Regions from separate parts of the Colwellia meonggei genome, predicted to be linked through region 2. Evidence: predicted binding sites of a transcription regulator. Region 2 holds the regulator's gene; each other region holds the start of a gene.
What was found. The regulator FNR, encoded in region 2, switches genes on or off when oxygen is low (the NO sensors DNR and NnrR bind a similar motif). The targets are predictions, from matches to a motif close to TTGATCTAGATCAA.

Region 1: a site for FNR is predicted at 1,970-1,983, ahead of AC27E9_RS00020 (OmpW/AlkL family protein). Genes of this name have one in related genera too.
Region 3: a site for FNR is predicted at 2,655-2,668, ahead of AC27E9_RS03355 (adenosylcobalamin-dependent ribonucleoside-diphosphate reductase). Genes of this name have one in related genera too.

The regions. Positions count from the first base shown of each region.
Region 1 covers NZ_BAAJLZ010000001.1:193-4,898, reverse strand. The annotation lists gene AC27E9_RS00035 (acyl-CoA synthetase) at 1-236, shown strand, start outside; gene tsaC (L-threonylcarbamoyladenylate synthase type 1 TsaC) at 371-916, shown strand; gene hemF (oxygen-dependent coproporphyrinogen oxidase) at 913-1,821, shown strand; gene AC27E9_RS00020 (OmpW/AlkL family protein) at 2,066-2,743, shown strand; gene aroE (shikimate dehydrogenase) at 2,860-3,678, shown strand; gene AC27E9_RS00010 (hypothetical protein) at 3,692-3,925, shown strand; gene AC27E9_RS00005 (gamma carbonic anhydrase family protein) at 3,935-4,480, opposite strand.
Region 2 covers NZ_BAAJLZ010000004.1:320,883-325,588, reverse strand. The annotation lists gene AC27E9_RS12350 (heavy metal translocating P-type ATPase) at 1-579, shown strand, start outside; gene ccoS (cbb3-type cytochrome oxidase assembly protein CcoS) at 576-839, shown strand; gene AC27E9_RS12340 (sulfite exporter TauE/SafE family protein) at 848-1,510, shown strand; gene fnr (fumarate/nitrate reduction transcriptional regulator Fnr) at 1,563-2,282, shown strand; gene uspE (universal stress protein UspE) at 2,545-3,477, shown strand; gene ttcA (tRNA 2-thiocytidine(32) synthetase TtcA) at 3,599-4,531, shown strand; gene AC27E9_RS12320 (NCS2 family permease) at 4,581-4,706, shown strand, end outside.
Region 3 covers NZ_BAAJLZ010000001.1:750,917-755,622, forward strand. The annotation lists gene AC27E9_RS03350 (TSCPD domain-containing protein) at 1-326, opposite strand, end outside; gene AC27E9_RS03355 (adenosylcobalamin-dependent ribonucleoside-diphosphate reductase) at 381-2,570, opposite strand; gene AC27E9_RS03360 (methyl-accepting chemotaxis protein) at 2,939-4,459, opposite strand; gene AC27E9_RS03365 (hypothetical protein) at 4,550-4,706, opposite strand, start outside.

The sequences.
Region 1 (4,706 bases), on a different contig from region 2:
AAGCGGCAGTGGTTGCAAAAAAAGATGAAAAATGGGGAGAAACTCCTTGTGCATTTGTTGGGCTAAAAAGAGATCAGCAGTTATCAGAGCAAGACGTTATTGAACATTGTCGAGCGCATATGGCGGGTTTTAAAGTACCTAAAACTATTATCTTTAGTGAATTACCTAAAACGTCTACAGGTAAAGTACAAAAATTTGTATTACGACAAAAAATTAAAGAGCTGTTCGAAGTTTAGAGCTTTAACATTTATTAAAACGGTAATTGCTTACAGCTGTTACCGTTTTTTTTTACTAATTATGTTGTTTTTCGTTTAAAAACGTATAATCCCCGATAAGTTATCTTTTTACTTATTAGCGAAAATAGAATTCAATGACAACAGCGTTAGAAGCATTCCAACAAGGTGGTATTTTAGCCTATCCAACAGAGGCCGTATTTGGCTTAGGGTGTGACCCTGATAATGATGAGGCGATAGAGAAGCTCTTGGCGATAAAAAACCGCCCAGTGGATAAAGGCTTGATTTTGCTGGCAGGAAATTATTCGCAATTACTCCCTTATATTGAAGACTCTAAAATACCGCAAGATAAACGTGCTTTGATATTATCCCGTTGGCCTGATGGTATCACTCAACTAGTTGGCAAAGCATCACAGTTATCTCCTTTATTATCTGGAAAGTTTGATTCTATTGCTGTTCGTGTTACTAGTCAGCCTGATGTTGTCGCTTTATGTAAAGCGGCTAATAAGCCAATAGTTTCCACTAGCGCTAATTTAAGTGGCGGTGAGCCGGCTAAAGCGTGGCAAGATATTTCGAGTGAATTGTCTGATAAGATTGATTTTATTATTAAAGGTAACACCTTAGGCTTTGATCAGCCTTCAACTATTATTGATGCACTTTCCGGGGAAATCATTCGCTCATGAGTACTATAGACATTAACGTTGTCATCGAATTTCTGAAATCATTACAAGATCAAATTTGTACCTCACTTGAAGCTGCTGATGGCGGTGGTAAATTTGTTGAAGATAATTGGCAACGTGCAGAAGGTGGCGGTGGCAGAACACGTGTTTTAACAAATGGTAATGTTATCGAACAAGGTGGAGTAAATTTTTCAGTAGTTTCAGGCGATAAGCTACCACCATCTGCTACAGCGCATCGTCCTGAATTAGCCGGGCGAAAATGGCAAGCTTGTGGGGTGTCATTAGTTATTCATCCAAAAAATCCATTTATTCCAACTTCACACGCCAATGTACGCTTTTTCATCGCTGAAAAAGAAGGTGAAGCTCCAGTATGGTGGTTTGGCGGTGGTTTTGACCTTACACCTTTTTATCCGTTTAAAGAGGATGTGGTGCATTGGCACCAAACTGCTAAAGATATTTGCCAGCCATTTGGTGATGAGGTTTATCCAGCGCATAAAACATGGTGTGATGAATATTTCTACTTAAAGCACCGTAACGAAACTCGTGGTGTTGGCGGCTTATTTTTCGATGATTTAAATAAATGGTCATTTGATGAGTGTTTTTCTTACATGAAAGCAGTCGGTACCGGTTTTATCGATGCCTATGTGCCTTTAATTGAGAAACGTAAAGATACGCCATTTACTGAAAATCATCGCCAATTTCAGTTATATCGTCGCGGTCGCTATGTTGAATTTAACTTAGTGTTTGACCGTGGTACCTTGTTTGGCTTGCAGTCAGGGGGTAGAACAGAGTCAATTTTAATGTCAATGCCACCATTGGCACGTTGGGAGTATAACTTTCAAGCGCAAGCGGGTAGTGAAGAAGAGAAATTACAAGATTACCTAGTGCCCCAAGATTGGTTGTCATAACCTCGCTGTATTCTTATAACGTACAAGCAATGCAAAAAATAAAAAGCCTTTATTTTAAGTTGTTGTTTGTGCGTTTAGTCACAAAACCTAAGCGTTTTTTATTATTTTCAATATAAAACCACAATTATTTTGCGGTTTCTCACAAACCTTGCGCTAGATCAATTACTCTATTAATTCGCAGGCGTAAAATTACCTCATTAACGAAATCCAATATTCTTTATATTTAACAAAAGGTAATGCGCTCATGAAAACTTCAGTAATTAATGGATTAATTCTTTCCGCTCTTACATTATCTCCACTTGCTTTAGCTAACCAAGCTGGCGATTTTATTGTTCGTGGTGGTGCAACGAACATCACGCCTGATAGTGGCAAATCTAACATTATGTTAGCGGGTGCTGATTCAACAATGACACTAACTGTTGATGACAATACTCAGTTAGGTTTGAACTTTGTTTATTTCTACGATAGCAACTGGGCAGTAGAGCTTTTAGCTGCTACACCTTTTACGCACGATATTACCATTCAAGACCCTAATGCTGTTTTAGGTGTTGATGGCGCAAATTTAGGTGAGGTATCTCACTTACCGCCTACGTTAAGTGCTTTATATTATTTCGACACGAACTCAGCACTTAAGCCTTATGTTGGTGTTGGTATTAACTATACGGTTTTCTTTGATGAAGAATTTGCTGCTGCACCTAAGTCTTTAGGTTTAAGCAACTTAGAACTAGACGGTTCATTTGGCTTATCGGCGCAAGTTGGCGCTGATTATCACTTAGATGATAAATGGTCGTTAAATGCATCAATTCGTTATATTGATATTGACTCTGACGCAACATTCGATGTTGGCGGTAACAATATAGGTAAAGCGGAAGTTAATGTTGACCCTATGGTTTATTCACTAATGTTAGGCTACAAATTTTAATAAATTCTTAGCCAGATATTAATGATATAAAAAGCAGTAATTTAGTTACTGCTTTTTTGTTTTCATCTTTTCATAACTGAGTTAGTCTACATTTAAACATTCAAGCCAGTAAACTTATGGATCAATTTCGCGTTTTCGGTAATCCTATTACCCAATCAAAATCCCCATCTATTCATCAACAATTTGCTATACAAACGAGGCAATCAATGAATTACCAAAGTGAATTAGTCGAATTAGATAAGTTTGATTTAGCGGTTCAAAACTTAATTGCTAATAATGGTAAAGGTGCCAATGTTACAGCACCTTTTAAAGAACAAGCTTTTGCTTTGTGTGATCAGCTCAGTAAAAAAGCTAAACTTGCCGGGGCAGTCAATACCTTAATATTTTCTCAAGGTGTTATTTACGGTGATACAACTGATGGTTTAGGCCTAGTGAACGACTTACTTAGGCATAATGTTCAATTATCTGATAGTAAAATTTTACTATTGGGAGCTGGTGGTGCAGCTAAAGGTGTTGTACAAGCGCTAATTGAGCAAGCTCCGCAATCATTAACCATTGCCAATAGAACGTTAAGTAAAGCGAAGAATATTGCTGACCAATATCCTAAGTTCGACGTAAGGGCACTTACCTTTGAAGAAACTGAATATTTAAGCTTTGATGTTATAATTAATGCAACATCAGCAGGGCTTTCAGGTGCAAGTTTACCCATATCATCACAAACATTGGCAAGTGCGAATACCTGTTATGATATGGTTTATGGTAAAGAACCAACAACATTTTTAAAACAGGCAAAGCAGTTAGGTGTTGAGCATGTACTTGATGGCTTAGGTATGTTGGTTGGGCAGGCGGCGGAAAGCTTTTACTTATGGACGAATGAACGTCCCGATGTTGAACCGGTTTTAACTACGTTAAGAGCAGAGCTAAATAACAACTAAAGAGAGTTGCATTATGAACCAAGCTATTTTATTTAATGATGATTTAACTTTTAGTCAACAGCATGAAGCCTGGTCTTTTACTGGTCAAATTTCAGGACAAAGAATAACCATTTATTTCCATTCAATGCAATTAAAGCAATTAGCTTCAATTGATAGTTGTTTAAAATACGATTTAGAAGAGGTGGCAGAGCTCTGGCTCGAAAAAAACGAACCAGAGGGAAATGAGATTCATATTAATATGAGATAAAAATACTCATTAGTAGTTCTCCGCTAAATACTCATCTTTCAATTCAACATAATTAATTGCAGACTGTTGAAGGAAGTTAGCCTCACTCTCTTTTAACTCTCTTACTTGTTTTACAGGGTTGCCGACATATAAATATCCACTCTTTAATACTTTATTAGGCGGCACTAAACTACCTGCACCAATAAATACGTCATCTTCGATAATTGCACCATCCATAATAATAGCGCTCATCCCAACTAAAATCCTATTGCCGAGTTCACAGCCATGTAACATACATTTATGCCCGATCGTTACATTATCCCCAATGATAAGTGGGTTACCCTTAGGGTTATTGGTAGACTTCCTTGTAACATGCAGTACTGTGCCATCTTGAATGTTAGTATTTTCACCTATAGTAATAGTGTTGACATCACCTCTAGCAGCAACAAGAGGCCAAATACTTGAATGTTCTCCAATCGTAATGTCACCAACTAATACCGAAGAGTCGTCAATATAGACAGTTTTTGTAAATTTAGGGGTAATACCGCGATAACTACGTAAATCGTTTTTATACATAAAGGTAAAATAATAGATAAATGATATTGGTATAATAGCAAAACTGAATTTAAGCAGAAAACTTGTTGCTAATAAAATATAGTTTCACCTATCAAATAGCCGTTAATTATCGTTATATATGATCCGAAAGCTCATATAGTACTCGCTTTGATTAATAAATCTTCAAACAAACAGTTTTCTGTAAATTAAATGCGTTTAGCTGTTGACGGGACGCCAAAAATCTCTA
Region 2 (4,706 bases):
GCACAATGTGTTTTAATGGAAAACGACACGCTAATTGCCGAGTTTTACTTACATGATGAATTACGTGACGACGCTAAGAACTTAGTTGACTTTTTACACTCAGAAAGTATTACCACTATGATGCTCTCTGGCGATCACGCCCCCGGGTGTAATACGCTGCAATCAAAATTACAGTTAAATAGTGTACAAGCAAATTTATCTGCTCAAGATAAAGTCAATGCAATTAAACATCAACAAATCTCCTATAATGTCGCTATGATTGGTGATGGAGTAAACGACACGCCAGTATTAGGCGCCGCTCATTTATCTATAGCTATGGGAAGTGGTACCGATATCGCAAAAAATGGTGCTGATGTCATACTGCTAAATAATAAATTAAAATGCGTACAAACCTTACGTCAGGTATCGGAGCGCACCTCAACTATAGTTAAACAAAATTATCTTTGGGCATTTGGCTATAATGCCATTGTATTGCCACTAGCCGTTATGGGGTATATCGCCCCTTATATGGCGGTAATTGGCATGTCAGCTAGCTCTATTTTAGTTGTAAGTAATTCTTTAAGGCTGTTAAAGAAATGAGTGTTATCTACATTTTAATTCCCATTGCAATTTTGTTAACAGCAATTGGTATTTATATCTTTTTTTGGGCAGTAAAAACAGAACAGTTTGATGATCTTGAAAAGCAAGGCATGAGTATTCTATTTGATGATGCTAACGATAAAAAATCAAATGGTGATAAAGATATTGGTGACAATAGTAATAACATCTCACCTTCCCCTCAAACAGAAACTAAGCCTGTAGAGACAACGCCAAGAAACTTAATTGATAAGCAAGAATAATTGTCACGATGAGCCTAGACTACTTTTCAGCATTCCTCATTGGGCTACTTGGCTCAGGTCACTGCATTGTGATGTGCGGCGGAATTAGTACTATGTTAACAACCGCAATCTCTCCAAATGCAACAAGCAGTAAATACCATATTGTTATTGCCTATAATTTTGGTCGAATAGCGTCCTATAGCTTCATTGGAGCCCTTGTTGCTTTTACTAGTTCTATGGCTGCTAAAAGCATAGGTTTTCCAGTTGTGACATTAAAGAGTGTTGCAGGTATTTTTTTAATCCTACTTGGTTTGTATTTGGGGCAATGGTTAATGTGGTTAAGCCGTGTTGAATACCTAGGTAAAAAGCTCTGGAAAATTATATCTCCAAATACACAAAAATTTATTCCTATTAAAAATACGCGCAGTGCTTTCGCTTTGGGGGCATTATGGGGATGGCTACCATGTGGCTTAGTATATTCCACGTTAACTTGGGCACTAGCCAGTGCAAACACCATGAACGGCGCTCTAATTATGTTTTTCTTTGGGTTGGGTACTTTACCGGCACTGCTTTCAGTGTCGTTTGGCACCATTAGCGTGAAGTCTTTATTGGCAAATTCACTGTTTAGAAAGATCGCTGCCGTTTTACTGATTTTATACGGTATTTATACTATACTTATTGCATATCTATAACGCATCTAATATGATCCACATCATTAAAATGCAAAAAGAACTATAGGTTACTATGAGCAATAAATCGTGTACTGGTCAGCAACATATTCACTGTCAAAACTGTAGTATTAGCGAACTATGCCTGCCGTTTACCTTAAATGATAAAGAGCTTGATACGTTAGATAATATTATCGATCGTAAGCGCCCTATTCATAAAGGCGAGCAAATTTTTAATGATGGTCAACCTATGCATGCCCTGTATGCTATTCGTTCTGGTACTTTTAAGACATACACGGTAAACGAGCAAGGCGAAGAGCAAATTACTGGCTTTCATTTAGCCGGTGACCTGTTAGGTTTTGACGCAATTGCTAACGCCGAGCATCCAAGCTTTGCTAAAGCACTTGAAACGTCTATGGTTTGTGAAATTCCATACAACACACTTGATAGCTTATCTAACAGCATGCCGAAATTAAAAAAACAAATTTTACGCATGATGAGTACAGAAATTCGCGGCGATCAAGAAATGTTAACGCTACTTAATCGCAAGAATGCAGAGCAACGCTTAGCAACATTTATTAGTACGTTAAGTAGTCGTTATCATGCTCGAGGTTTATCGGCTTCAGAGTTTCGTTTATCAATGACTCGTAGTGATATTGGTAACTATATCGGTTTAACCGTTGAAACAATAAGCCGTTTGCTTAACCGTTTTCATAAAAATGGCTTAATTCAGGTTGACGGTAAGTTAATTACCATTCTTGATATCGATAAGTTAAACGAGTGCGCTGCACTATAACCCCCGCCCAACTTAAGATACTTTAAATTTCCTTATTTTAACATTTCACGCTATGCTTAGCGTGAAATGTTGTTTATATTTGATACGATAATAATTTGATTTAAAACAACTATTATTGTTTCAAACTGTTCTATTGTTATAGTAACTCGAAACAAAACTATTGATGTTAAGTTATCGTTTAACCGTTTGTTTATAGCGTTTTACACGCAAGTTTTATGCTAAACGGTATAAATACAATAGACAATTAATAAAGGAATTAGGTATGGAAAAGTATCAAAAAATACTCGCTATTGTTGACCCAACAACAGAAGATCAAAAAGCTTTAAAACGTGCCATTGAATTAGCTCAAAAAACGGGCGCTAGCATTACAGCATTTTTGACCATATACGATTTTTCTTATGAAATGACCACCATGCTTTCAAGTGATGAGCGTGAAGCCATGCGTCAGTCTGTGATCAACGATAGAACTCAATGGCTCAAGTCACTATTGTCAGAACTTGATCTTAGTGGATTAAATGTTGACTGTAACGTTATTTGGCATAACCGTCCATTTGAGCAAATTATTGAACAAGTTCTCAAAAATGGTTATGACATTGTTATTAAAGGCACACACCAACACGACAAGCTTAAGTCAGTTATTTTCACCCCAACTGATTGGCATATTTTGCGTAAATGCCCGTGCCCTGTACTATTAGTAAAAGAACATTTATGGCCTGATAATGGCAATATTGTTGCAGCACTAAATATTGGTAGTGACGAAGCTGAACATAGCTCACTTAACGACAAAATTACTGCCGAAGCAAAGCAATTAACTCAGGTAATGAAAGCAAATCTACATTTAGTGAACTCTTTCCCAGGCACGCCAGTAAATATTGCAATTGAAATTCCGGAATTTAATGCCAGCGACTACAACCACTCTATGTTTAAACATCATGAAAATGCGATGCAGGAACATGCAAACGCCTTTAATATTTCAACAGAAAACACCCATATTAAGGAAGGCCTACCTGAAGATGTTATCCAAAGTGTTGCCGATGAATTAGATGCCGAGCTAGTAATTTTGGGTACCATTGGTCGAACCGGATTATCAGCAGCATTAATTGGCAATACGGCTGAGCATGTTATTGATAGGCTAAATTGTGATGTGTTGGCATTAAAGCCTGACGGCTATATTTCGCCATTAGATGTTGAATAACCTGATCTAGTACAATTTTTTATAAATTGAGGTTGAACATGGCAGATAAAATGCCTTGTTCAACTTTTTTCATTTAGCCGCATCGGCTATACTACGCGCCGCAATTTATTAGGAATGAATTATGAGCGCAGAATTAAAATCTCCCTTGACACCAAGTCAAAATACACAATTACAAAAACTTGAAAAACGTTTACGACGTCATGTTGGACAAGCTATTGCGCAATACAATATGATTGAAGATGGCGATAAAATAATGGTGTGTTTATCGGGTGGTAAAGACAGCTATGCGCTACTTGAAATTTTAATGCTCTTAAAAGCATCTGCACCAATTAACTTTGATTTAGTAGCCGTTAACCTAGATCAAAAACAACCAGGATTTCCTGAACATATTCTTCCTAATTATCTTGAAAAACTAGGTGTTGCTTATCAAATTGTTGAAGAAGATACCTATGCGATTGTAAAAGAGAAAATACCAGAAGGTAAAACAACTTGCAGTTTATGTTCACGCTTACGCCGTGCCCTACTCTATAAAGCGGCAAAAGCGCTTGGTGCCACAAAAATTGCCTTAGGACATCATAGAGATGACATGGTAGAAACGCTAATGCTTAACATGTTCTATGGTGGCAAGCTTAAATCAATGCCTGCAAAATTAGTTTCTGATAATGGCGAACATGTTGTTATTCGCCCACTAGCTTTTTGTAAAGAGCAAGAGCTCGTCCAATACGCGCAATTAAAACAGTTCCCAATCATTCCATGTAATTTATGTGGTTCACAGCCAAATTTACAACGTCAAAATATCAAAGCCATGCTACAAGACTGGGATAAAAATCACCCTGGTCGTATCGAGTCAATGTTTACTGCCATGCAAAATGTAGTGCCATCACATTTATGTGATAACGAACTATTTGACTTTAAAACCATTAACAGTGACTCCGGCATTATTGATGGTGGCGATACTGCCTTTGATCAAGAAGGCTTTACCAATACTACAGTAGCCCCAACATCACCCGTTGTTGCTCCAGCTGACTTATTAAATATTGTCGAAATTAAATAACGTACTTTATTCAAACTTAACTTTAGCTCTCTTTAAACAAGGCTTTCTGATGCTCGAAAAACTATTTCAATTGCAACAGCACAACACCTCAATAAAACAGGAAATTATTGCTGGTTTCACGACTTTCTTAACCATGGCATACATTATTTTCGTTAACCCTGCGATGTTAGCTGAT
Region 3 (4,706 bases), on a different contig from region 2:
TTGCGAAATACTGCGGAAATAACACGAGTTAGCGCTACTATCCATGAGTAAAACTCCATATTCTTCGAATTTACGAAAACTTCAAAAGGGCGCCTAACTTCCTCTGCGGTACCTTGATTCAATAAAATGTCATTGACGGTAATATATAAGGCGTGATCTGATACTGGCGGTTTGATTTTATAAGTTGAGCCAACAAGCATTTCCGGACGTTGAGTTTTCTCGGTTAAATTGACTGTTGCCTTTACTTCATTGTCAGCATTATTTAAAACTTCAGGGCTCTCAATTTTTACTTTGGCTGCGGTAATATTTTGGTTAATTTCTTTCATGTTTTTTCCAATATTGTTATTGCTTTGCTATTTGCATTACTAGAATGTTCTCTACTAAAGTTTGCCGTAGTAGCCCTCTTTTAGTGCGTCATGTAAGTTGGCGGCGGTATGTACTTCACCGTCGTATTGAATTTCTTCATTTCCTTTGGCGGTGATGATTGTGCCATCCGCAAGCGTGAACTCGTATTCCACCTTTTCTAAATCGGTTTCTTTTACTAACACACCTTGGTGAACTTCAGGGTTAAAACGAAATGTTGTACAACCTTTTAAGCCTTTGTCGTAAGCATAAAGGTAAATGTTTTTGAAATTCTCATAGTCAAAGTCTGTTGGAATATTGATGGTTTTTGATATGGATGAATCTATCCAGTATTGAGCTGCTGCCTGAATATCAACATGCTCTTCAGGACTAATGGTATCGCTTACCGTAAAGTAGGTTGGAAGCTTATTTTCACCTTCAATTGCATAGGCCTCAGCTTCGGGGTTAATTGCTTGGCGAAACGCTAATAATTCATAGCTCGAAACCGCAACCGATTCTTTGGATTTTTTACCTTCTCGAATAATATTGCGATGATATTCATGGGCAAAACTTGGCTCAATACCATTAGAAACATTGTTGCCTAAACTTAAGGCTAGTGTGCCAGTTGGCGCAATTGAAGTGTGATGGGTAAACCTTGCACCTACTTTAGCTAATTGCTCAACTAATTCTGGTTGCTCTTGGGCAACTCTTTGCATATAGCGGCTATATTTAGCGTGTAATACTGAGCCTTTAATGCTGTCGCCAACCTTAATGCCATCATTTATCATTTCCGGACGTTTGTTTAGCATAGCTTGGTCAACAATAAAGCTTTGTTGTAAAATTGGCGCAGGGCCTTTTTCTTTCGCTAAATTTAACGCTTCTTGCCAACCAGTAATTGCCAGTACTTTTGATACTTCTTCAGTAAATGCGACAGCTTCAGGGCTATTGTAAGGCATTTTTAACATGGTAAGTGCAGAGCCTAGGCCTAGATAGCCCATGCCGTGTCGGCGTTTGTTTTGAATTTCTAATCGTTGTTCTTCAAGTGGTAGGCCGTTAATTTCAACCACGTTATCTAACATGCGTGTAAAGACTTTTGTGACTTCTCTAAATTTCTCCCAATCAAAGCTTGCTTGCTGAGAAAATGGTTGCTGCACGAATTTAACTAAGTTGATCGAGCCTAAAAGACAGGCGCCGTGAGGTGGTAATATTTGCTCGCCGCAAGGGTTACTAGCGCGTAGCTGCTCACAAAACCAGTTGTTATTCATGTCATTGGCATGATCAATCAATAAAAATCCAGGCTCGGCATAATCAAAAGTATTACTCATGATCATATCCCAGAGCCTTTGCGCCGGAATTGTGCTGTAAATTTTGCAGGCAATTTGACCTTGTTTATTTAAAATATAATCATGGCTTTTAATAAATTCATCCGAATAGTGATTACTTTTAAATAGCACTATATTGCTATCGTTTAGGTCTATGCTGTCTGACTTGACCTCTTTTTGCGTCAATGGGAAATTTAATGGCCATTCCTGATCATTTTTCACTGCGTTAATAAAGTCATCACTGATCAATAACGATAAGTTGAATTGACGTAATCGCCCGTCTTCACGCTTTGCTAAAATAAATTCTTTAACATCAGGGTGGGAAATATCAAACACCCCCATTTGTGCACCACGTCGACCACCAGCAGAGCTAACGGTAAAGCACATTTTGTCGTAGATATCCATAAACGACATAGGACCTGAAGTCGTTGCCCCTGCGCCAGCAACGTAAGCGCCACTGGGTCTTAGTGTTGAAAACTCATAACCGATACCACAGCCGGCTTTTAGTGTTAATCCCGCTTGATGGACACGGCTTAAAATACCTGTCATAGAGTCTTCAATTGTGCCTGATACGGTACAATTAATGGTTGATGTTGCAGGTTTGAACTTTTCAGCACCCGCATTTGAAATAATACGCCCTGCGGGATACGCACCAGATTCCATCGCCCAAATAAATTTCTTTTGCCACTGTTTTTGATCTTTGCTTTCTATCGCCGCTAAGGCTTTTGCAACGCGAGCAAAGGTGTCGGTAACATTCTTTTCTTGGTTGTTGCCATGCTTGTCTTTAAGGCGATATTTTTTATCCCAAATGTCGAAAGATGCAGCTTGCAGCGGAAGGTGGTCAGTAGTTGGATTCTGATTATTATATACGGTAGTGCTTTTTAATTTTATTGTTGACTCGGTCATGACAGTTTTTTAGTTATCGTTAGTAAAGAAGTGTAACGATGATATAAAAATTGCTGAACCTTACAATAGTGTAACGCCTATATTGTGACTCAGGTCAAAATTAAACACAATATGTTGTGTTTTTGTGTTTTCTCTATTGAAAGTGATATTAATCAATTATGTGCCAAATTCAATAGCTGGTTACGTATTTGGTAGCAGTACAAGGTTACTTTTATCGTTTTTTGGTTGGAACTAGTGCTTAAATATTGTTGTTATGATGTAGATTATTGCACTGGTTAGATTCTTTTTCGGGTGAAAAATTAATATTTAGCGGTGGAAAGAAAAGGCTGACTTTTATTGCTATGATGAAAAACCAGCCATTTTCGCTATTATTTTTTCGGTGGTACAAAAGTACTGGCAACATTACTAATGTCGTTGACACTAGCAGATAAATTGCTCATTTCTTCTGTGACTAAGTCAGTTTGTGCCCAGGTTTTTTCAATTGCTTGATGCACTTCTTCAACGTGTTCATTAATCGTAACCGACGTAACGCTTTGTTGCTCTGTAGCCGTTGCGATTTGATTGGCAACATCAGTGACTTTTTGCACTCGGTCAACAACATCGGCAATTTTACCATTGGAGCTTTCAGCTATATCAACGCAAAGCTGTGCTTCGTCTTTGTTTTTTAGCATCAGCGCAACCCATTGCTCTATGGTTTCTAGCATCACAGATAAGCGTTGATGAATTTTTTCTGCAGAATCTTGTGTTCGAGATGATAAATTACGAACTTCGTCAGCAACTACAGCAAAGCCTCGGCCATGCTCTCCGGCACGGGCGGCTTCAATCGCCGCGTTTAAAGCTAATAAGTTAGTTTGGTCGGCAATTGACTGTATTTCTTCCATTAGGCCACTGACGTTATTAGCAGACTGTGTCAGGCTATCGGCAGAAGACGATGCTTGATCAATATCATTTGCCAGTGCTTTAATTTTATCTGTGGTTGAAAATATTCCTTGTTGCGCTTGTTCACACTGAGAAAATGTTTCATCTAAGTCGCCAGCAGCAGTCACGACATTAGCAGAAATCTCAGTCGTAGTGGTTTGCATTTCGCGCATTGCATGACTGAGCTGCTCAACAGCGCTTTGCTGACTGGTTAGGTTTTCTCGTGTATTGCTGATTCCTTCATTAACGTTTGCCATTACGGCATTGATAGGTTTTGCGGTATCTAATGTCCGTTCGATAATGGCACGTAATTTTGCTTTTAACATGGCGAAATTAAAATCAAATATACTGGCTGTGCCGCCACCAAAGTATACTTTGCGGGACTGTGAATCAAACATAGATTGCATGCGTTGTGCACGCATGGCTGTAGGTATGATGTCTTGCCAAAATACTAGCACTGGCGTTGCAGCACATATGGCTGCAAAAATAGAATGATAGAGGCCAAAGCGAGTAAAAATAAAGTACTGGGCAATTGCACTTATTGTTAACAAAAAGGCAAATTTTTGGTTTTTTGAAATTTCTATATTTGCCCAAGTTTTGTTTTCGCGAATAGCGCCATAAATATTACTTGCTCGAGCAACAAGATCAGGTTTAGCTATGGTGGCAATTGATTGGAAGCCGATAATTTTTTCATTTTGGTACTGAGGAGTTATAAAGGCATCAAGCCATACCGCTTGGTTATTACTATTTTTAAATTGAATTAGCCCTTGCCATGAGAAGCCTTTTGCAAGCGTTTGATTAATTTCCTCAATAATATTTTTTGGCATATCTTGATGGAAGTAATGTTGCTGACGGCAATTATTGATATCAGTTTGCTCAATTCCTATAGCGTCGGCATAAGCGTCATTAATATAACTAAAATTTCCTTGGGTATCGGTAATACTAATAAGTTGTTGAATGGACGAAGCCATGTTTTTCCTCGACTTTACTAAAAGGGCTTAGAGAAACCTGCCAAGTTTGCCCGTAACTAACACTGGCAGGAAAGTTTTGTATAGTTTTACCTAGAACTTTACGGCAATTCCCACAGATATCGCACTGTCTATCCAGAGTGAGTCTTCAAATTTGGCACTACAAATTTCTTGCTGACAAAATATAGCATCATCTTCATCAATTAAACTGGCGTAAGCACGCAGTTCAGTTACTAGCGCTATATTATCG